4 regions of the Bacillus sp. GbtcB14 genome follow, and region 2 is predicted to be linked to each of the others. Evidence: riboswitches for the same ligand, from Rfam matches in the RefSeq annotation. Region 2 holds a riboswitch; each other region holds the start of a gene.

Region 1 (6,138 bases), on a different contig from region 2:
CTGCAAGCCGCTGGAGGAATGGACTATCTTGTTCATCTTGCTGAGAAAGCATTACGAAAAAATCCAAAGCGCATTACATTCTTTGCTCCAATTGTTACTTATTTATTTACACTGTGCGCAGGAACTGGTCACGTTGCTTATTCTGTACTTCCTGTTATCGCAGAAGTCTCTCGCGAATCTGGGATTAGACCAGAACGACCAATGTCAATTGCCGTAATCGCTTCCCAACAAGCAATTACAGCTAGCCCTATATCAGCTGCAACAGTTGCCCTTTTAGCAATGTTAGCTGACTATAAAATCACTTTATTAGATATTTTAAAAGTAAGTATCCCTTCTACCTTCATCGCTTGTATGGTAGCTGCATTTGTTGCTAGCAAAATGGGGAAAGAATTAAATGAAGACCCTGAATACTTGAAACGTTTAAAAGAAGGAATGATTCCTAAAATTGAAGAGAAGAAAGAATTTGTTGGTTTAAAAGGCGCTAAACTATCCGTTATCCTTTTCTTAGTAGGAACTTTCCTTGTCGTACTTCTCGGTTCATTTGAAGCACTTCGTCCAGGATGGATGGTCGACGGGAAGTTAGTTCGTCTTTCCATGCCGAACACAATTGAAATGGTTATGTTAACTATCGCAGCTCTTATTATTATTTTCTGCAAACCAAATGTAGAAAGCATCGTGTCTGGTAACGTCTTTAAAGCGGGGGCAACAGCAGTTGTTGCTATTTTCGGTATCGCTTGGATGGGAGATACTTTCTTTAATGGAAACTTAAATATGATTCAAGGATCAATTCAGCACCTAGTAACAAGTGCACCATGGCTATTTGCCATCGCATTATTCATTCTATCTATTTTACTATATAGCCAAGCCGCAACAGTACGTGCTTTAATGCCTCTTGGATTATCACTCGGTATTCCACCGGCACTACTAATCGCGATGTTCCCTGCAGTAAATGGATATTTCTTCATTCCAAACTATGGAACAATCGTTGCTGCCATTAACTTTGATCGCACTGGTACAACTGGCATTGGTAAATATGTTTTAAATCATAGCTTTATGATTCCAGGCCTAATCGCAACATTCACTTCTATCGGAATTGGAATGCTCTTAATTTCAATTATGTTTTAAAGAAAAAGCACAAACCTACATGGATCAAGGGTTTGTGCTTTTTTAATCAAACGTTTGTTTAAATAAACGAAACAACTCATTTTGCAACGCTACAAACCTATTCCGTTTCAAATAATCCCCCCTATTTCTAATTATTAATACAAAAAAAGCTATGTAGCATTTTAATACTACATAGCTTTTTTCTACAAACTCTTACTGACTTCCTCTACTAACTTCTTCGTACTTTCGCACACAGATTCCGCTAAACTAATCGCAGAAATAACTGAAACACCGTCCGCACCTGCTTCTATAACTGAAGCGGTATTTTCAATTGTAATGCCACCAATCCCAACGATTGGTATTGTAATTCCTTGTTCTCTAAAATGAGCTAAACCTTTCGTTCCTTGAACTGCTTTCGTATCTTTTTTCGTACTCGTTGGAAAAACAGGGCCAACACCTAAATAATCAGCTCCGTTTTCAATTGCCCAGCGTGCTTCTTCAATTGTATGTGTAGATACACCAACAATTTTATCTCCCATTTTTTCACGAACAGAAGTAATTCCTTCATCATCTTGTCCAACATGCACGCCATCTGCATCTAACTCGATAGCTAGTTCCACATCATCATTTACAATGAATGGGACACCGTACTCCTTACAAATTGCTTGTAGTTCTTTTGCGAAACAAATACGTTTCTCTCCCGTTAAAGCCCCTTCCCCCTTTTCACGGAATTGAAAAATTGTTATACCGCCTACAAGTGCATCTCTCAACACTTGTAGTGGTTCCTTCGTACAATTGTTACTTCCCATAATAAAGTATACTGATAACAATCTAGACATTTCAGCCTTTGTAATACGCGACATCTAATTCCCCTCCTTACTATATAAGCTCAATCTTCCCATACTTCTCAATATCATCTGAAGTTGTATTCGCTAACTGATTTAAAAATTCAATTTGGAAACTACCAGGTCCCTGCTCCACTGTCTTAGCAGCTGCCAGTTCCGCAGCTACACCATAAAACGTTAATGCAGCTACTGCTGCCTTTACATAATCTTTTTCTACTGCTACAAATGCTCCTATTACAGAAGTTAGTAAACAACCAGTTCCCGTAACTTTCGTTAAAATAGAGTGACCATTTCGAATAAGAATCGTTCGCTCTCCATCTGTAACAACATCTTCTTTTCCAGTAATCACCGCAACTGTATTTAATTCAGCAGCTGCCTGCCTTGCAATGCTTACGACATTTCCATTTCCAGTACCGGCGTCTACCCCTTTAATTTCCCATCTCTCATTAATAACGTTCGCTATTTCAGCCGCATTTCCACGGATAATCGCTAAATCAATTTCAGCCGGAATATGTCTCGCAACTTCTGTTCGATACGATGTTGCTCCTGCACCAACTGGATCAAACAATACTGGTACATTATTCACATTTGCCGATTTACCCGCAAGTAACATCGCTTCTACTTCTTCAGGACGAAGTGTCCCCATATTTAATACTAGCGCTCCAGCAATGCTAGCCATTTCTGCTACTTCTTCTTTTGCATACGCCATTACAGGCGATGCTCCTAACGCTAACAAGCCGTTAGCTGTAAAATTTGTGACAACAACATTTGTAATATTATGAACGAGCGGATTAGATTCTCTCACCAAATCCACTACTTTACTAATTTCTTTCATATTCATCCTTCTCATCCCCTAACTATAGTGATGGGAGATACACAAAAAGACACTTTGCGCGTACGCAAAGTGTCTGAACATGTGCTTTTACACTCTCCCTACGCTGGCATTATCCAACAGGTTCAAATGGTCAATGACGGATTAGTCATACTCTCAGTTTGCATCCACAAACTCCCATGTGTTTAGTATTCATCTACTTCAAAGTCTACTCTTATTCTACTAAAATAACAAGTTCTTTACTTTTCTATTTCATATAGAAGCAATAATAAAACAACACGCATAATAAATATCTATTTCTCATAGTCTCATCATGGTGCATATTATGTTTTATCGCCATCATTCACCTTCAAACGGATGTTATCCCACTAAAAAACGTTCAAATCTGGAGCGAAACTGAATCTCAAGAAGATGTATGCTATAGTTAACGTATGGAAATTTGAAAGGATGTTTTAAATATGTCAAAAAGCGTTATAATCGCTGAAAAGCCTTCCGTTGCACGTGATATTGCGCGTGTACTTAAGTGTGATAAAAAAGGAAATGGCTACCTTGAAGGTAGTAAATATATTGTAACTTGGGCTTTAGGTCATCTTGTTACATTAGCAGATCCAGAAAGCTACGATGTGAAATATAAAAAGTGGAATTTAGAAGATTTACCGATGCTACCTGAGCGTTTGAAATTAACGGTTATTAAACAAACAGGGAAGCAATTTAATGCTGTGAAGAGTCAACTTCTTAGAAAAGATGTAAATGACATTATTGTAGCGACAGATGCTGGACGTGAGGGAGAATTAGTCGCTCGTTGGATTATTGATAAGGTTCGAGTTAACAAACCAATCAAACGTCTATGGATTTCATCTGTTACTGATAAAGCGATTAAAGATGGATTCGCTAATTTAAAACCAGGTAAAGCATATGACAATTTATACGCTTCAGCAGTTGCACGTTCAGAAGCTGACTGGTATATCGGTCTTAACGCGACTCGCGCTTTAACGACTCGCTTTAATGCCCAGCTGAATTGCGGCCGTGTGCAAACACCTACTGTCGCTATGATCGCTAATCGTGAAGATGAAATAAAGAACTTCAAAGCTCAAACTTACTACGGCATCGAAGCACAAACGGCGAATCAGCTAAAGCTAACTTGGCAAGATGCTAACGGTAATAGCCGCAGTTTTAATAAAGAAAAAATTGATGGCTTTGTAAAAGGTTTAGATAAGCATAATGCTACTGTTGTGGAAATTGATAAAAAACAGAAGAAGTCATTCTCTCCTGGTCTTTACGATTTAACTGAATTACAACGTGATGCAAATAAAAAGTTCGGTTACTCTGCAAAAGAAACATTAAACATTATGCAGAAGTTGTATGAGCAACATAAAGTGCTAACGTATCCTCGTACAGATTCACGCTATATTTCATCTGATATCGTTGGAACACTTCCAGAACGTCTAAAGGCTTGCGGAGTTGGAGAATACCGTCCTTTAGCACATAAAGTATTACAAAAACCTATCAAATCTAATAAGTCATTTGTTGACGATAGTAAAGTAAGTGATCATCACGCAATTATTCCGACAGAAGGATACGTTAACTTCTCGGCCTTCACAGATAAAGAACGTAAAATTTATGATTTAGTTGTAAAACGTTTCTTAGCTGTTTTATTCCCAGCATTCGAATACGAGCAACTAACGTTACGCACAAAAATTGGTAATGAAACGTTCATTGCACGCGGAAAAACTATTCTGCATGCGGGTTGGAAAGAAGTATATGAAAATCGCTTTGAAGATGATGATGTAACGGATGATGTAAAAGAACAGCTTCTACCTCACATTGAAAAAGGCGATACATTAACTGTAAAGTTAATTATGCAAACATCAGGTCAAACAAAAGCACCTGCACGATTTAACGAAGCAACTTTACTTTCAGCAATGGAAAATCCTACAAAATATATGGATACGCAAAATAAACAACTTGCTGATACACTAAAATCAACTGGTGGATTAGGTACTGTAGCAACGCGTGCTGATATTATCGACAAGCTATTCAATTCATTCTTAATTGAAAAACGTGGTAAAGATATTCACATTACTTCAAAAGGCCGTCAGTTACTCGATTTAGTGCCAGAAGAGTTAAAATCACCTACACTAACTGGTGAGTGGGAACAAAAGCTAGAGGCAATTGCAAAGGGTAAACTGAAAAAAGAAGTATTCATTTCAGAAATGAAGAACTATACGAAAGAAATTGTTTCTGAAATTAAATCGAGTGATAAAAAATATAAACATGACAACATTTCAACGAAGTCTTGTCCAGACTGCGGTAAACCAATGTTAGAGGTAAACGGCAAAAAAGGAAAGATGCTCGTTTGCCAAGACCGTGAATGTGGTCATCGTAAAAATGTATCTCGTACAACAAACGCTCGTTGTCCGCAATGTAAGAAGAAGTTAGAATTACGTGGTGAAGGTGCAGGACAAATCTTTGCATGTAAATGTGGCTATCGCGAGAAATTATCCACATTCCAAGAAAGACGTAAAAAAGAATCTGGAAGCAAGGCTGATAAGCGCGATGTTCAAAAATATATGAAACAACAGAACAAAGAAGAAGAACCATTAAATAATCCGTTCGCAGAAGCTTTAAAGAAATTAAAATTCGATTAAATAAAAAGGTTCCTACCACTCTCGGTAGGAACCTTTTATTATTAATGAATAATTTTACTTCCTTTTGCGTTCTCAACAAACTTTTCACTCGATTTATTAATTGGTGTTTTCAATAATAACGCAGCAATAACGATGACTACTACGAAAACACTTAGTACAAGTAAATCTCTAATAACTATATCCCAAAGCATTCCACCTACCGTTTCACGAATTGCACTAATTGCATATGTGAATGGTAAGAACGGATAAATCGCTTGGAAGAATGGTGGTGTCATTTGAATTGGGAATGTTCCGCCCGATCCTGCTACTTGAAGAACAAGTAAAATAATTGCCATCGATTTCCCAACGTTTCCGAAAATAGAAACAAGTGAGTAAACGATACAAACAAATACTCCACCAATAAATAAACTAAATAACACAAACCAGAATTTATCGACTACATACGTACCGAGTAAGAATATATCCCCCATTGATACGATAAACGCCTGTGAAAGACCTATCGTTAAGAATGTTAATAAACGTCCAAAGTATATTTCATGGCTCTTATAATTCGCGCCCTCTTCATGTACTTCTACCGTTAATAATGAAACCATTAATAATGCGCCTACCCATAATGCAAGCACTGTGTAGAATGGTGACATTGCTGAACCGTAGTTCGGCATTGCAAATAATTTATTCTCTTTTAAATTTACTGGATTCGCAAAGTAAT
Region 2 (6,138 bases):
TTCATCGTCAACAACAGAATTTTTGTTTAAGCTTGCGAATTCATCATCTAATGACTTTTCTTTTTTATACACTTCGCCGCTTGCTTCTGCTTCAGCCTCTAATTGAAGAGCTTTCTCTTCCATACGGCTTAAACCAGCTTTTGCTGAGTTTGAATCAAATCCAGACATCGCCTGATTAATATTCTTTTGTGCTTTCGCCGCATTTACACGTGCTACAAGTGTTTCACGTTTATTTTTCAGCTCTGTTAATTGCTTACGCATTTCTTCTAACTTCAGACGAAGATTATCAGCAGCAGCTTTGTTTTGCTCATAGCTTGCTTTATACTCATTCATCTTTTGCTCTGCATTTTGTTTTTCTTCAAGAGCACGACGCGCAAGGTCAAGATTGCTTGCTTGAACAGCCATATGAGCTTGCTCTTCACGTTTTTTCACAAGTGCTTCTTGCTCTTCAAATAATATTTTGAATTTCTTCTCAAGCGCGATTTGAGCTGCTACACTTTTCTCAGCTTCTTGTACATCTGCTTGCATATCGCGTAAATATTGATCCGTCATCTTAACTGGATCTTCCGCTTTCTCAATTAATGAATACACATTCGACATTGTTAAATCTCTTAATCGTTTAAATACAGACATTCAAATTCCTCCTATGATATACCTCATATTTCAAATTCACTACTTGGAAAACTGAAAAATCTTCCTTTACAGTAAAGAATATTCATTTTTACAACCTATGTGTTTATTATAACAAAACTAAGATATCCTTACATGTTATTTCCAAAATACAGCCAATATAATATGACATTCCATATAAAACATTGTATTCCTAATATATTCTCATTCATTCTCTTTAGAATTGACTTATTTTTATGCACTTTCACTAAATTACATTATTGTAATGTTACTGTAAGTTAACTCGATAGTTACGTTTCCATATTTCTTATACACTAATACCAGAAGCAACAAACAAGCTTCTCATCATTTCAAAACTAATACAAAAAATGTATTTACTATAAAACATATAGAAGGAGAAATCATCATGAAAAAATTAGTAGGAATCGGATTAGCAGCAGCAATTTCACTTGGAGCGTTATCAGGTTGTTCTTTATTAGGAGAGAAAGCGAACGGCTTTGTACTGTATGGCTCAGAAGAGCAAGTTCAGCAAATTACAGATAAAAACAAAAAAGAAGTGAAAGAAAAAGACTTCTATAAAATGAAAATGACAACATTAGATGGTAAAAAAATTCTTGTCATGGATAAGAAAACTGGTGAAGAACTGGTGAAGAAAGAGTTACTGAGCAAAGTTTCTAAAAAAGACGACACAAAACCACTTGATAAATTACCAACTGTGACAACAGAACAAGGTATATTATTTGCAAAAGAAAAAGTAGAAAATGCTACACTTGATGGGGCTAAATTAAAATACGAAGGCAACACAATTATCGGAAGTGGCCGTGCATATGCCGACATGTTCGCGATTGTTGATGATGCAACTTACGGAAATGTAAAAGGTGAAGAGAAATCTGTTGGGGTATTAAAATTTGATAAAGATCCTAGTAAAGAATTCCCTGGTTACAACGGCGTAGAAGCTTCTCAACTTGTAAAAATTAAAAAGTAAAACAAAAAAAGCTTTGCGAAATTCGCAAAGCTTTTTTCTATTTATGAGCAACTTGCTCCATATCAGGACTACAAGTTTGCGATTGACATGACTTATTTAAAGAACATGCTGCGCATTTTCCCTTTTTACTTCTCTTTACAAAATTAACTAACGTGTATGCTGCATAACCAAAAATGATAGCTCCAATTATAATATTGACCATCATCACAATACATCTCCTTCTAGAATCCGAGTAGGGATCCAACTTGGTATATAATGAGCGTTAATACATAAGCAACAACAAGTGGATACACGACAGAGAAAATCGTCCACTTCGCTGAACCTGTTTCACGTTTAATAACGGCTACTGTCGCTAAACACGGAACATATAATAAAACAAAGAACATAAATGCGTACGCTGATAGCGCCGTATAATGTGCTCCCATTACATTTCCTAGCACATCTTCTTTCACCGCATAAATAATTGCCATTGTAGAAACGACAACTTCTTTCGCTAAAAATCCTGTTAACAGGGATGCCCCAGCTTGCCACGTTCCAAAGCCGAGCGGTGCAAATAGTGGTGCGATAAATCCACCAATCATCGCTAAGAAGCTGTCTCCCATATCAACACCAAATCCTGATGGACCTGCATAATTTAATAGCCAAATGACAACAGAACCACCGAAGATAAATGTACCTGCTTTACGAACAAACCCTTTCCCTTTCTCCCACGTGCTTAGCCATAACGTTTTCACTTGTGGCACGCGGTAAGGAGGTAGTTCAATAACGAAAATAGATTTTTCTGCTTTTAAAATTGTAAGAGACATAATTTTTGTAACAAGTAACGCAAGAACAATACCTGCAACATATAAAGAAAATACAACAGTTGCCTGACTATTAGGGAAGAATACTCCCGCAAACAGTGCATATACCGGTAAACGTGCCGAACAAGACATAAACGGTGTTACAAGAACTGTAAGTAAACGTTCTTTTTCTTGTTCAATCGTTCTCGCTGCCATAATACCTGGAACATTACATCCAAAACCGATAATCATCGGAATGAATGCTTTTCCGTTTAAACCGAAGAACTCCATAATTCGATCCATAACAACTGCAATTCGCGCCATATATCCTGAGTCTTCTAGTAATGAAATGAAAAAGAATAGTGCAAAGATTTGTGGCACGAATACTAATACAGCACCAACACCAGCAATAATCCCTTCTGTAACGAGTGCTTGAATAAAATCAGAAGCACCAACACTTGTAAGTCCAGCCGTTACCCAATCCGTAAGCTGTCCACCAAAAAAGCCATCTAGCATATCCGATAAAGGTGTACCAATCCACGTAAACGTAACCTGAAAAATAAAAAACATAACTGCTAAAAAGATTGGAAGTCCTAAAATTTTATGCGTAATTAGTCTATCAATTTTTTCCGAAAAAGGAATTTTTCCTTCTTTCTCATGCTTCATAACATTTGTTTTTAACTTTTCAATATACGCTTCACGAGTTTTGTAAATGTGCTCCTCTAACGTACAATCAAGTTTTCCTTCTAAGCGAGATCGAATGGCTATGAGTTCCTTATAAATTGGTAGTGCTTTCATTTCTTTTTCTACTACTTCGTTATTGCTTAAAAATTGAAGGGCTAACCATCTTGGATGCCTATAATTCGCTGTCTCTAAAAGAGCTATAACCTCTCCAATTCCTTCATCCATTTGTACACCATATGAAATAATGAATGGTTTTTTCTCTTTTTTGTCATTTTCTTTAAGAGTCGCAAGCAGTTCTTCACAGCCTTTTCCGCTTCTTGCAACGACAGGAACAACTGTTACACCTAATAATTCTGATAACCGTTTTACATCAATTACAATTCCTCTTTGCTTCGCCACATCAACCATATTTAAACCAACTGAAACTGGTTTACCAAATTCAAGCAATTGTAATGTTAAATGCATATTCCGCTCGAATTGCGAAGAATCCACTATATTTAACATATGATGAAATTCGTCTGTTAGTAGAAAATTCGTAACGACACCTTCATCACGTGAAACTGGATTTAAATCATAAACGCCTGGTAAATCAATTAATGTTCCTTGCTTATCTTTTAATTTACCAACCTTCTTTTCTACTGTTACACCGCTCCAGTTTCCTACATACTCATAAGAACCAGTAAGTGCATTAAATAATGATGTCTTCCCTGTATTTGGATTCCCTAGCAAAGCAACCTTATTCACGCTAATTCCACCTTTATCATTTTCGCGTCACAATGACGAATACTAATTAACTGTCCACGACACTCCAATGTACAAGGACCTTTGAACATCGCTTTCTGCTTCATACGAAGTTCGCTTCCTTCAGAAAGACCAAAAGCAGCCAATCTTCTCTTTAGTAAATGATCTAAAGACTGAATACTTTTCACTAACACTTTCTCACCTATTTTAATATCTACTAAACTCATAACCTTCCCCCTCAGAAGAGAATGATAATTATTTTCAGAAAAATTATATCACACTCTATTTCACTTGGACTATATCTTTTTGCTTCATATTTATTAACATTTCAATACAATTATATTTCAATAATTGTCATAACAGATTCGTTTGCCATTCTCATCCATTTCGCTTACAATAAACAATAGCAAATAAAGAATCTCGTTATCACAGGGGGAGCCATGCCGCTGAGAGGGAACACTTCGTTCCGACCCTTCGAACCTGTTAGTTAATGCTAACGCAGGGATTGTGCAAACGTCCGAAATACATACCTCTTTTTTATTTACGTATTTCGTATCCTCCTATGATAATGTTCTTTTTTGTACAACTTGGATTTAGGGGGAAACAACATGCGTAACACCAATTTACAAGCGATGATCGAATCTGCTATTCTTGCAGCCTTCGCCCTGGTCATCGACATTTTTCCATTATTATCAATCAAACTTTCAACAGGCGGTTCCATTTCATTTGCTATGATTCCTATTTTTATTATCGCATACCGCTGGGGCTTCAAAATGGCTTTCTTAGGAGGCTTAATTTGGGGATTACTACAAATTGTCGTAGGCGATGCCATTATCGTCACACCAATTCAAGTACTCATTGAATACTTCGTTGCTTTCGCATTCATTGGATTTGCCGGTTTATTCTATCGCCCAATTCAAAAAGCACTTTTAGCACCCAATGAAAATAGCGAAGAACAATCCAGTTTAAGTAGCCGTAAAGACAAACCTTCATCAAAGCAAAACAAAGGAAAAAAAGTTATTGGTTACATTATTGTTGCTACATTTATTGGTAGCTTTGCTCGCTATTTCTGTCACTTTATCGCCGGTATTATTTTCTGGGGACAATATGCACCGAAAGGTCAATCAGCAGTTCTATATTCTTTAATATTTAACGGTAGCACAATGATTGGTTCCTATATTCTATGTACCGTTTTACTTATATTTTTATTTATCACTTCACCACGTTTATTCAAAAGCGTGAATGCATATCAAATGAATTCACAAAAAAAGGGTGCTTAACTAGCGCCCTTTTTTTATATCAAAATTCTCAATGAGTAATATCAATAATAAATACAATAAATGCACAAAGAAAAATAAATACCATCATACCTAGTAAATTGCTATTCACGGCTAATCTACTCCTTACATAACCTCATTTTCTAAACAAATTATATCGCTTAAAAATAAAGATTAGGTAAAGATAATATGAAAATAACTTAAAAAAAGCGCAGCACATATCATCTACGCTTTTTTCGGTAAATAGAAGTAAAATAACACACCATCTTCCGTATTCTTTACCCCATATTCAGCATCGTGCAGTTCTAAAATATTTTTAGAAATCGCAAGTCCAAGTCCTGTTCCACCTTGTGAACGATGACGAGCTGCATCCACGCGATAAAAACGATCCCAAATTTTATCTAATTGCTCTTCTTCAATGTGAGTACCTTTATTTTCAATACATACTTTTATACGATCTTTTTCATCTATTGTAGAAATAATAATATCCTCTTTATTTGGTGTATAACGTATCGCATTCGTAATGAAGTTCACAATGACTTGTTCAATCCGGCCTTGATTTGCGACCACTTCAAATGAACCTATATTTTTATGAACACGAAGTTCTTTTTTCTCTATTTCCAAAGAAAGGTGTTCACATATATCTTCAATTACTGTATCAATATAAAATGCATCCATTTTCATTTTATATGTGCCTGACTCAAATTTAGCTAACTCAAGCATATCTAAAATTAACGTATCCATTTTATCTACTTCTCGTTCCATCGCTTGAAAATAATAATCTTTTTTATGCTCAGCTACCCCGTCTTTTAAAATAGAAATGCAGCTTTTCATAATACTTAACGGTGTTTTTAATTCATGTGAAACACCAGAAATGAATTCTTTCCGCGTATTTTCTAATTTTCTTTCCTTCTCAATATCTTGTTCTAGCTGCCCAATATGCGAATGGAGTTTATTGGATAATACATTAATATTTTTCGATAAATCACCAATTTCATCTTTTGAAGTAATCGGTATTTGTTCTGTAAAATCTAAATGC
Region 3 (6,138 bases), on a different contig from region 2:
CCACACTTTGCTAGTGCTTGGCGTACTTCTTTCCTGGTCATATCTGGTCGTTCTGCCCAAACTTTCTCTAATGGTGTTGTTTCTGAAGCAAACTCTTCCTGTGCAAAATAGGCAGGATTTACTCGCTCGCCAACAGAAATCGAACCACTTAGCGGCTTTATTTGGCCTAATAACGTTTTTAACATCGTCGTTTTTCCAATTCCATTATGACCAACAATCGCTATCTTTTCTCCCTTTTTCACTTGTAAATTCAACTCTGGACATAACGGATCACTATAACCTATCCTTAGTTTCTCAGCTTGCAATATACGACTTACTGGCTCCTCATAAACAGTAAAATCAAAACGGGATCGAGTTACATGATTAACCTTTTCAATCCTTTGCATTTTCTCTAATACTTTCTCTCTACTTTTAGCTTGTTTCGCTTTTCGAACTTTATTTTTTTGAATAAATGTTTCTAACTGCGCAATTTCTTTTTGTTGTTTCGCATGCGCCGATTGTAATTGTTTCCTTTGCAATTGATAACTTTGCACAAATTTTTCATAATTTCCTACGTACCGCTTCACTTTCCGTTCTTCTAGATGATAAATAACATTCGTAATACTGTTCAAAAATACTTCGTCATGTGAAATGATTACATAAGCTTTTTCATACAGTCTCAAATACGATTGCAACCATTCTATATGAGCTGTATCTAAATAATTTGTTGGCTCATCTAGCAATAAAACATCAGCTTTTTCTAAAAGGAGCTTCCCAAGTAATAACTTTGTTCGCTGTCCTCCACTTAACTGTGAAACATCCTTTTTCAAACCTATTTCAAGTAAGCCTAAGCCGATTGCTACTTCTTCAATTTCAGTATGAATTTGATAGAAATTAGAACTTTCTAATATAGTTTGTAATTCTCCATACTTTACTAACAGTTTTTCTATTTCTCCTGCTCCATTCATTTCTTCAGCAATTTTTAACATTTCACACTCAATCGCATACAGATTAGAAAATGCACTTTGTAAGTATCCCTCAATTGTTATTCCTTCTTGTAAATCCATATGCTGCTGTAAAAAACCTATCTTCACATGTGGAAACCATTCAATGTTTCCGTCATCATGTATAAGTTCTCCTGTTAAAATCCTTAACAATGTTGATTTTCCAATTCCATTTTTCCCAACTAACCCAACATGCTCGCCCTTTAATAGTCGAAAACATGCATTATATAAAATGGTTTTCTCACCATACGAATGACTTAAATTTTCTACTGTTAATATACTCATTTTTTTCTCTCCTCTACTTATAGTTCATACGCTAAATAGAGAGAGCAACAGTATAAAGCCTTATTTAATTGTATATATAAAAAATGGGTAAGGTGAATACACCTTACCCATTACATATTATCGTAAAAAAGGATTAAGGTTCTTTACCTGCTGTCTTCAATTTAGCTTAATCTTTAAAAATGGGCAGACTTCTCCCGTATCAAGCTAAAACCATTTGAAGAACAGTTGATAAAGTCATTTTATCCTTTCACTCCTTTAACATTTGTTATATTAAGAGTATAAACTACTCTGTTATATTCTATTCTCTATTTTTTCTTTTGTTCCTTCTCCGTTTTTTCATTTTCTTCGTAAATTTCTTTATACATCTTTTCTAATGCATATGGACTTGTAAAGATGAGTGTTAACGAATCAACTATTTGCTCTATAGATTTCATCTTTCTCCCCCTATATAAAAAAGCCTCTTAACAGTAATCATACCAAAAACTGTTAAAAGACTTTTTCTATTTTCTCATATACGGGGCTAATACTCTCAGAATTTCTTCCTTATCCTTCTTTAACTCAAGTGATGTTAACATATCCATCGTTCTCGGCCTAGGTAATTTCACTTGTACCTCACCAACTATTGAGGCTGGTCTTTGAGATAAAATAAATACGCGATCTGAAAGCAAGATTGCCTCATCTAAGTCATGTGTGACCATAACGATTGTTTGCTTCTCTTGGTGCCAAGAGTTTAAAAGCCAGCTATGTACTTCCATTTTTGTAAAGGCATCTAATTTTCCAAAAGGCTCATCAAGTAGCATAATTGGCTTTTCACATAAATATGTGCGCAGAAAACTAATTCTTTGACGCATCCCACCAGACAATTCATCTGGATAATGGTCTGCATATTCATCTAGTTCAAACTGCTTTAATGCTTCCATTCCCTCTGTCAGCCTTTGTTTTTTCGGTTTCCCTTCGATTTCCAATGGAAGAACTATATTTTGCAAAGCTGATCGCCACGGCAGTAATAAATCCTGTTGCGGCATATAACTTACAACATCTTGCTCTTGCATTTGCTTATCGTTATACGTTACATTCCCACTTGTTGGATTTTCAACATTTGCAATCATATTTAATAATGTGCTTTTCCCGCAACCACTTGGGCCTACAAAAGAAACGAACTCTCCCTCTCGTATAGAAGCACTAATATTTGCTAATACATTCTTTCCATCGAAAGATTTCACAATATCTTTTATTTGTAATCCGCTCATTTTTCGCTTGGAAGGAACTCATTTGTAAAGGCATCTTTTACATCAATTTTCTTCTTAATTACTTTGTTATCATATAAGAAATTCATGTAATTCGTCCAAACATCTTCCTTCTGTACTCCCCAAGCTTTTGCATCATCTTGATACTTCGTGCTTAACCACTTTTGACTTTCTTGTACTAAGTCTTTATTTACATCTGGAACAGCTTTAATTAAAATATCAGCAGCTTCTTTCGGCTCTTTAATTGCAAAATTATACCCTTCTGTCGTTGCACTCATAAACTTTTTCACAAAGTCTTTATCTTGCTTCGTATGTTTTTCACTCGTAATAATAACAGGACTATAGAAATCAAGCGCTGGGTCTAAGTCTTTCACCATAATCGTATTTAACTCTTTTCCTTGGCGCTTCGCTTCAATTCCATCCCATCCGTAATAAATCCATTCAAAGTCTGCATCACGGCCGATTGATTTAAAGAAATCGGTTTGTCCTAAGATGATTTTTTCAACTTTATTAAAATCAGCTTGATGTTTCTCCATAATGGTCTTCAGCGTTGCTTCTTCTGCTGGTCCTCCCCATCCTCCGTAACGTTTACCTTCAAAATCTTTCGGTGAAGTCATGTTATCTTTCTTAAGCGATGCAAATGCCGAAGTGTTATGCTGAATAATCGCTCCGACAGATACAACAGGAATACCTTCTACACGAGCCAATGTTACATTTTCTTGTGCGCTTATTGCGAAGTCAGCTTTTCCTGAAGCTATCATTTGCTCCGCTGTCACATTATCACCAGGCTGAATAATTTCTACATCTAAGCCTTGCTTTTTATAATAATCTTTCGCTTGCGCTACATATAAGCCAGTATGGTTCGTATTTGGAAACCAATCTAAAACTACTTTTACTTTTTGATCTTTACTTGCACTATCTTCTTTCTTCGCCGGATTACATCCAGCCACACCTACTGCTAATAAGGCAGCCAACATAACTTTTAAACCTTTTTTCATTTTCTGCCGTCCTTTCTATATATCCATGGTGCTGTTATTCTTGCCATAAACTCCACGATAAAATACAGACATAATGTCACCATAACAATAATTGCTGCCACACCAAATACTCGGGCTGTTAAAAAGGATTTTGTAGCTCTCGTAAGCATAACCCCTAATCCTTCACTGGCACCGAGCCATTCCCCAATGATCGCTCCCATTACGCTATATGTAACTGCAATTTTTAAACCTGAGAAAAAGTATGGAAGCACTGCTGGAAACTTTACTTTCTGGTAAACTTGCCATTTCGTTGCCTTCATCGTTTGCAACAACTTCAACATATTTTTATCTACCGTTTGAAAACCTTCTAAAATGCTAAGCGCAATCGGGAAGAAACAAACGAGTATGACTACCATTACTTTCGGTAGCATTCCATATCCAAACCAAATAATAAATAACGGTGCAAGTACAACGATTGGAATCGTTTGCGAAATAACAAGCAATGGATTTATTAAAATACGAAATAAAGGGATAACGTCCATAATAATTGCAATACTTGTCCCAATTAAAATCGCAAAAAATAGTCCGATTATAACCTCTTGTAACGTTTGCATCGTATTCGGTAATAGTAAATCTTTCATTCCAATTAATTCTTGAACAATGGCAGAAGGCTTCGGTAAAATCCACGGTTCAATTTTAAATAATGAAACAGATCCTTCCCATATCGCAATGAGAAGGATAAGCCAAATTGTTGTAATTATTTTAGATTGCTTCTGGTTTTGCATATTCATCACGGTACTTCCAAACCTTTTCATCTATCGTTACACCAGTGCTTGGACGATAATGGATTTTAATAGAAGTAATCACTTCCTCTGCTCCAGCATCCACACAAGCTTGTTGCGCACGTTTAATGACATCAAGAAGTACATCTAATTCTCCTTCCAACGTTGTTTCCATTGCCCCTACTTCATAACGAACTCCCGATTGTTGTACAACCTCAATTGCTTTATCAACAACAGAATACACATCTTTGTGCTTCGCTTGTGGTACTACTGAAAATGAAATCGTAACTTGTTGTGACATAGTAAAATCCCCCTTATGAAATTAAATTTTAAAACAAGAAAAGGCTTTCCTACTACGTAGGAAAGCCTTGTATGCAAGTTATTATAGAATAACATATGCTACATCACTTTAAGTAACTCCCTACGCTGGCATTATCCAGATCAGGTTGAGGGTCGATGTTTGTTTACATCCTCTCAGCCAATTGGCTCCCCGGTCCTTAATTCGTTTTCATTGTAGCATGATTTATTTTATTGAACAAACAAAAGCGCGTATAATCATTTCATTTAACTTTTGAATTCTCCTATTAACTCTTGTAACTCCTGCGAAAGCCAGCTTAAAGAACTAGCTAATTCCGCAATATCTTGTACAGACATTTCCTGCTCTTTCATACTTTCTTCAACATTACTACTACTATTCGCATACGTATTTGCAATAAGTGATAGTTCATCTACAATCCGCACAATATTTTGGCTATTTTGCAATATATCACTTGAATTGTCAGAAACAACTCTAACCTGATTTGTAACAGATTGTGCTGAGTTTGAAATTCCACCAAAGAAAGCACCACTACTTTCAACAAGTTTCATACCCGATTCTACTTCTTTTAAAGCATTTTCCATTGAAACAATAGCTTCTTCCGTACCAGCTCGCGTTTCCCCTATTAATTTTGCTATATCTTTTGCTGATGCTTCCGTCTGCTCTGCTAATTTACGCACTTCATCAGCAACAACAGCAAATCCTCGTCCGGTTTCCTCAGCACGTGAAGCTTCAATAGAAGAATTTAAAGCTAGCGAATTCGTTTGATTTGAAATACCGGTAATTACTGTTACAATATCACTAATTTCTTTTGATCTTGTTTCCAAAGAATAAATAATAGAAGATAAATCTTGTACTGCATTTTGTATGATGTTCATTTGATTAATCGTCTGTTCAATAATACCATTTCCTTTTCCTGAATGGTGCTCTATACCTTCAGACTCTTTCGCCATTTGTTTTGCAGCATTCGTTATCTCTTCCATCCTATCTTCCATTTCATATATAATATCTAAATACTTTGGTACTGCAGTTTCTTGTAATTGAACGCCAGCCCTTAACTCCACTATAGAACTTACGATTCCTTGGACTGCCATGCTATTCTCTTTCGTACTCACTGACAATTCTTGTGAAGATGAGGAAACCTGTTCTGCTGTCTGCTTCACTTTGTCTATAATCCCTTTAAACTTCTCAATAGTATTATTAAAATACGCATTAATAATACCAATATCATCTGGTCTTTCCTCTAATTTAATACTTAAGTCACCTTCACCGACTTTGCGCAATCCTTCACGTAAATCCCGCAATGGAGCAAGTGCGTTACGTACGATTAGGAATTGAATAACCGTTGCAATTAAAACAGAAATACAAATAAACATTAAACCTTGTACAATGAATTTTTCCTTTGTAATAGGAACAATAGAGGCATCTACATCGGCTGCAACAATTGCCACAATATTACCTTCCTCATCTTTAATTGGCTCTAATATCGTTACCCATGATCCCAATGCGTCTTCATATACTACTGTCATGTTTGCTTTTTTTGTGCTC
Region 4 (6,138 bases), on a different contig from region 2:
ATAAGTATGACGAAGAAAATAGCTAATAATGATAACAATACAATGGGTGCAAATACACCTGCTCCGTCTAACTGCGTCATCATTCTTTTACTGAAATATCCAAGCCCAGCTTGTGCACCGAGCCATTCACCGATTGCTGCCCCAATTACACTAAGCGGAACTGCAATTTTTAGAGCTGAGAAAAAATAAGGAAGAGCAGATGGTAACTTTAATTTAAGAAAAACATCTTTTTTCGTTGCCCCATACGTAACTAAGAGCTCCTCCCATTCTTTTTTCGTACTGCGCAGCCCATCATACGTATTGACCGCAATTGGGAAAAACGTAATTAAAACCGTAACAACAACCTTACTCCAGATCGTATATCCAAACCATAAAACGAAAAGTGGAGCAAGCGCTGTAATCGGAATCGTTTGTGAGGCAACTAATAATGGATAAAATGCTCTTTCCATCCAATTACTCGCATTCATTAACATCGCTAGTCCTACTCCAAGTACGATAGAAATAGCTACCCCTATTAAAACGACGTATAATGTTGCCGGCAAATGAACCGTGAATAATATATCTTTTAGTTTCCATATCTTCATTACAATTGCAGACGGTGACGGTAAAATGTACATTTCATCTATAATTCTTGCGCCTACTTCCCAAAAGACAAGTAAAATGCTAGAAAGTGTAAGGGCAGGTAATAACTCCTTCAACCGGCTCATCATACGAGTACCTGCCTTTGTAACATACTAAGAAGCTCATCTTTAAGCGCTAACACTTCAGGCTTATATAAATCTTTTCTTGTTCGATTACGATCAAGTGGTACAACCCTCTCGGTTAAAGTAGTTATCGGTTGATTTTCTACAACGAAAACTCGATTAGAAAGAAACAATGCTTCTTCCACATCATGAGTAATAAATAAAATTGTTTTTTCCCACTCTTTCCATTGTTCAAACAGCCACTCTTGCAAAGATGCCTTCGTTAAAGCGTCCAACGCGCTAAACGGTTCATCTAACAGCAATATCTCCCCGCCCGTTAATAAAGTTCGAATAAAAGATACGCGTTGCCTCATACCACCAGATAAATCTTTCGGATATTTTGTCTCATACCCTTGTAAGCCAAATTTATGTAACAATTCCTTTGCCTTTATTTGTGCTTCTTTCTTCTGTACACCTTGGCACTCTAGCGGCAGAGCAGCATTCTCAATAATCGTTCTCCACGGCAGAAGCATATCTTTTTGAGGCATATACCCTACAGGATGGCTCTTTGTTTCTGTCAGCTCTATCTGTCCAGTACTTGCTTCTTCTAAACCTGTAATAAGGCGAAATAAAGTACTTTTCCCGCATCCACTCGGTCCGATAATACTTACAAACTCTTTATCTTGTATAGAAGCATTTAATTCATTGATGATTGGCTTCTCATCATAATGAAAAGAAACATTATGAAACTGTAGTATGTTCTTGCTCCTCAAATCCCCACATCTCCTTACGATAGGACATATCCCAGAATAAATATTCAAATCGACTGGAATATAGGAAAATCTCCTCTAATCGATCTAGCTCTTTTTCAGACTTTCCAACTGCCATTTCATTTAATAAATCTATTAACCAAATACAAAGGTTACCGTATTCTTCAGAACTATATCCTTGAATCCACTCCCCAAAGAATTCATGATCTCTTGCTCCAGGAATATCATTTAAACGCTTTCCAATTTCCCAATAGCTCCACATACATGGAAGAAGTGCTGCTATTAATTCCGCAAGTGTGCCATTATGAGATACAGACATCATATAATTTGTATACGCTAAATTTTTAGCAGATGGCTTTGCAGACTCTATCTCCTCTATAGAAATTCCAAGTCTTTTTGCATACTGTTTATGGATTGTCATTTCTCCATTTAATATGCCATCAATTTGTTCAGCAAATTTCCCCATTACTTGTGGATTCGTTGCTTTTACAACACCAATAGCATATAGCTTTGCATAATCTAACAAATATAAATAATCTTGAATAATGTAATACTGAAACTTATCTTTTTCTAACGTGCCATCCCCCATACCTACTACAAACGGATGATTATGACTCATCTCCCAAACTGGTTGTACAGTATCTAATAATCTATCGCAAAATTTCATTTCGCTATCCCCTTTCAATTTATATATCTAAATAAAAAACCACTTCTAAATAAGAAGTGGTTACAGCAAATAAAATTATAATTTATTCGTTGCTCCACTTCCCTTCGCTAGTATTACCTAGATCAGGTCTGTAAGGGTTAAGGATTATTCCTCTCTCAGCACAACAAGCACCCCTAGTGGTTTCAATATGAAATTTTCAAATAAAAAAGCCCCGTTTCTATACGCAAAGAAACGGGGACTCATTATTAGTGTCCGAATTGCTTCCCTACGCTAGCATAATCTAGATCAGGTAATGAAAAGGATCAAAGGCTTACGGCCTACTCTCAGCTGGCAACACCAGCTCTCCTAGCAAACTATAAAATTATCACTGTCAGTATAACATCGTAATAAGACATCATCAACTATTTTAATTTTCTCAATTGTCAACAAAATAACAAAACTATATAATACTTATGTTCTATCTTAGAAATTATCATCCTAATTAATTGGATAAAAAGGAATCATTATCCTCAAAAAATTTATTTTTATGTTGATTTCATATTACATTTATGTGAATACACCCACTATATTATATCTTTATACTATAATAAAATTACAACTATACAACTAGAGGAGGTCTCTATTATATGAATATGAAAGCTACTGCTTTAACAGCAACTACTGTCGCAATTGCCTCTTTACTTCCTTCTATGGGAGAAACAAATGTACAAACAGCCAACGCTGAACAATTATCTAATGTGAAAACTGGATATGTCAAAGTCGATCAAGTAGCCTTACATACAAAAGATAACGCAAATAGCTCATCAATTGATACGATTCGCTTTAATACGAAAGTAAACATACTTGAAACAACTAATGGCTGGTATAAAGTATCTGTTAATAATAAAGTAGGTTACGTACAAAAAGATGCTATTCTACTAAAAAACAAACTTCAATCTAATAATCAATACATCGTTAATGCCAATGCATTAAACGTTCGTTCTGAACCTAATTTAGAATCTTCAATTTTAGATGTATTACCAAATGGGAAATTCGTTACCATTCAAGAAGAACAAGGCGAGTGGTATAAAATTTTACATAATGGCAAAACAGGTTACGTACAAAAAGCATTCGTGTCTAATGGTTCACAACCTTTAGTAAAAGGCATCACAGAAAATAATACGAAATACACAGTTGCAACACCTAAACTTAATGTACGTAGCAACGCTAGTACAAGTAGTGCACTACTTGGTTCATTACAAAATGGTACACAAATACAAGTAGTGGAAACTGTAGGAACTTGGTATAAAGTTCGTTTTGGCACAGGATACGGATATGTGGCAAAACATTATGTGGTGCAAAATCAAAATCAAACTCAAACAGCTCAACCTACTTCCATTCCAGCTGTTTTCAAATTCCCTACTCAAGGAAGAATTAGCTCAACCTTTGATATGCGTTGGGAACAAATGCATTATGGTATAGATATTGCAGCTCAGGGTAATGTCTCTATCCAGGCGGCAGCTGCAGGTAAAGTTGTGAAATCATATTATTCAGCTAGCTATGGCAATGTTGTGTTCATCGCCCATCAAATAAACGGGAAATTATATACAACAGTCTATGCACACATGAAAGATCGCACTGTACAAGCTGGTGATCAAGTACAAGCTGGACAATTAGTAGGTCATATGGGAAACACAGGTCATTCATACGGGCAACACCTTCATTTTGAATTACACAATGGAGAATGGAATTTTGAAAAAACAAATGCAGTAAACCCACTGCCATATTTAGTTAGGTAAATTGTATGCAACGCAATATCAATATACCTCTCTTAATTGAATACTTAGCCTTTTTAGGTTTAATCTGTTGTTTAATCATTTACAATACAAATACTGTATTTTTATCTATTATCATTGCTTTTGTTGCTTTAGAAATTATGATGGAATCCTTTCAAGTACAACTAAAACAAAAAATTGCCCATATATATAATGCCATCTTTCTATTAAGTGCCCTAATAACAAATATTATTAGTAATGGTTTTTATTTATCTACCGTATTTCCTGTATTCTTTATGGCTGTTTTATTATTCATAGCTAGATACATTCATGTCCCTACTAACAAAAAACACGAACAAAAAGCTTAGAAAGAGGAGACACTGTGTACCGATCTTTCAAAGATAATCCGATAAAATATATATTGAATTTATACACAAAAATAAATACTTTTTTTGGTATACAAGGAAGCAAGACGGCACAATTTCTCCTTTATGGAATGTTATTTCTCGTCTTAATTGCGTTCTCCTTGCTTTATTAATAAAAAAAGGATCTCACATAAACTTGAGATCCTTTTTAATTTATATAGAAAATGCTCTTTATCCACAAGCATATTTTTCATAAATAAAGCTCAGATTATATTTTTTCTCTAAGCTCATTCTTTGTTCATCATCACACCAATAGAACAAAATATCATGAATTGTTGCATAACGCTTATTTTTAAGAAATAGTTTAAAGAATGATGGTAAACAATCATGTAATTGTATAAATATATAATTGCGTAATATTTCTTCTTTATATTCAATGCCCTTACAAATATACAGTAATTCTTCACAATAATATGCATGTTGTGGAACTTGAATCATTTCGAAAAATGGCACATATGATAATAACTTCCCGATAAAATAATCATATCGATCCATTATTCCTATCGTCATATGCTCCATCATTTCTTTCATTACATATAAATAATCATCTACATGAGTAGTTTTCAATGGGTCTAATCGATCTGAAATTTGAGAAAGTACAGCTCTTTGACAAGCTAACACCGCTTGACTAGGTCCATAATATGATAGGAAGTCTGTACACTTACGATATTTTCGTAATAAGTCATGTGTGTATAAGTCATACACAAACGTATTACAATACATCGCTAGACTCATCATATCACTATTTAATTGCTCTTTTGATAGTAATTTAGCTCTCTTACACATATAAAAGAATGTAAATTCCAATACTTCTTTATGAGATAATAGATGTTTACAATCCGTTATACATTTCTCATTAAATTTAACCCTATCCCAAATTTCTACATCCCCATCAGTCAATTCACCAATACGATATTTAATAATTAAATAGTTTAAAGCAACCGCTTGCGTCAAAAGATCCCACGTTTCATATTCCAATGAAGTGTGAACAAACTCAGCTAGTCCTTGAGTTATCATAAAAGTATTTGCTTCTTCATACCACCCAATCTCTTGGCATAAGCGAAGAATACGTACTAGAGTTGGAATTTCATCTTTATGAAACTGCGGCAAATTCTTTACTTTATCCATTCCGTATACGATAAATGCTGCTAAATTTTCTTCTTTATAAAATTCTTTTTCTTTCCACACTAATATAGTTCGTTCTTTCCCTTCACCTTTTGGATGACAAGGTACAAGCAAAGAAAATAATTCAGCGAAATTATTTGGTTCTATATATGTATCTGTAACCAAATTCCAATTTGGATCGCGCTGTACAGCCCTCATATAATTCCCCTTCCCTTTTGTCTACATAGGAAATATTAATCCATTATTACATCATTAACAATGAATATTGTTATATTCAAAATTTTTCATAATACTTATATCTATCAGTATATCATTTTTTCTCTTATTTAAAATTAGGAATGACAAATTTAAAAAAACTGTCGAAATTACTAACTGTATACTTATATTATATAATGTCTCAGATACACCATGCTAACATATTAGTTTAATCCATATATACTAGAATAATGCATCTGATTTTTATACGTAACTTATCCCACTAATGAAAGTCTCTCTTCATTCCGTATGCTCCGAAATTTCGCTTAAAGCAAATCCGGCTTGATCATCTGCCGATTCTCTTATAGCTAAATCACCTAGTGCTAACATCCCAACGAGTTGACCACTCTCAACTACTGGTAATCGTCTAATTTGGTACTGTGCCATTAACTCTGTAGCTTTTTCAATAGAATCATCTGGAGAAACTGAAACAATGTTTGTTGTCATTACATTTGTAAT

What was found. A riboswitch is a leader RNA that binds a small molecule or an ion and turns the genes downstream of it on or off. The one in region 2 is predicted to bind thiamine pyrophosphate.
Region 1: it holds a riboswitch for thiamine pyrophosphate, as region 2 does, so the genes downstream of both, thiM (hydroxyethylthiazole kinase) here and KVT31_RS22780 (energy-coupled thiamine transporter ThiT) in region 2, are expected to answer to the same signal.
Region 3: it holds a riboswitch for thiamine pyrophosphate, as region 2 does, so the genes downstream of both, KVT31_RS21960 (MTH1187 family thiamine-binding protein) here and KVT31_RS22780 (energy-coupled thiamine transporter ThiT) in region 2, are expected to answer to the same signal.
Region 4: it holds a riboswitch for thiamine pyrophosphate, as region 2 does, so the genes downstream of both, tenA (thiaminase II) here and KVT31_RS22780 (energy-coupled thiamine transporter ThiT) in region 2, are expected to answer to the same signal.

Annotation. Positions count from the first base shown of each region.
Region 1 is NZ_JAGXJT010000008.1:107,303-113,440, reverse strand. It holds gene KVT31_RS21950 (anaerobic C4-dicarboxylate transporter family protein) at 1-1,125, shown strand, start outside; gene thiE (thiamine phosphate synthase) at 1,308-1,967, opposite strand; gene thiM (hydroxyethylthiazole kinase) at 1,984-2,799, opposite strand; TPP riboswitch at 2,863-2,972, opposite strand; gene topB (DNA topoisomerase III) at 3,240-5,429, shown strand; gene KVT31_RS21930 (YhgE/Pip domain-containing protein) at 5,471-6,138, opposite strand, start outside.
Region 2 is NZ_JAGXJT010000009.1:69,964-76,101, reverse strand. It holds gene KVT31_RS22805 (PspA/IM30 family protein) at 1-633, opposite strand, end outside; gene KVT31_RS22800 (lipoprotein BA_5634 family protein) at 1,037-1,615, shown strand; gene KVT31_RS22795 (FeoB-associated Cys-rich membrane protein) at 1,653-1,820, opposite strand; gene feoB (ferrous iron transport protein B) at 1,837-3,825, opposite strand; gene KVT31_RS22785 (FeoA family protein) at 3,822-4,049, opposite strand; TPP riboswitch at 4,244-4,345, shown strand; gene KVT31_RS22780 (energy-coupled thiamine transporter ThiT) at 4,431-5,102, shown strand; gene KVT31_RS22775 (sensor histidine kinase) at 5,325-6,138, opposite strand, start outside.
Region 3 is NZ_JAGXJT010000008.1:114,581-120,718, reverse strand. It holds gene KVT31_RS21980 (ABC-F family ATP-binding cassette domain-containing protein) at 1-1,268, opposite strand, end outside; gene KVT31_RS30620 (hypothetical protein) at 1,574-1,702, opposite strand; gene KVT31_RS21975 (ABC transporter ATP-binding protein) at 1,769-2,518, opposite strand; gene KVT31_RS21970 (ABC transporter substrate-binding protein) at 2,515-3,513, opposite strand; gene KVT31_RS21965 (ABC transporter permease) at 3,510-4,283, opposite strand; gene KVT31_RS21960 (MTH1187 family thiamine-binding protein) at 4,255-4,575, opposite strand; TPP riboswitch at 4,676-4,777, opposite strand; gene KVT31_RS21955 (methyl-accepting chemotaxis protein) at 4,839-6,138, opposite strand, start outside.
Region 4 is NZ_JAGXJT010000003.1:2,356-8,493, reverse strand. It holds gene KVT31_RS09040 (ABC transporter permease) at 1-707, opposite strand, end outside; gene KVT31_RS09035 (ABC transporter ATP-binding protein) at 707-1,456, opposite strand; gene tenA (thiaminase II) at 1,425-2,120, opposite strand; TPP riboswitch at 2,203-2,305, opposite strand; TPP riboswitch at 2,366-2,477, opposite strand; gene KVT31_RS09025 (SH3 domain-containing protein) at 2,747-3,898, shown strand; gene KVT31_RS09020 (hypothetical protein) at 3,904-4,242, shown strand; gene KVT31_RS09015 (DUF3965 domain-containing protein) at 4,471-5,622, opposite strand; gene KVT31_RS09010 (CBS domain-containing protein) at 5,920-6,138, opposite strand, start outside.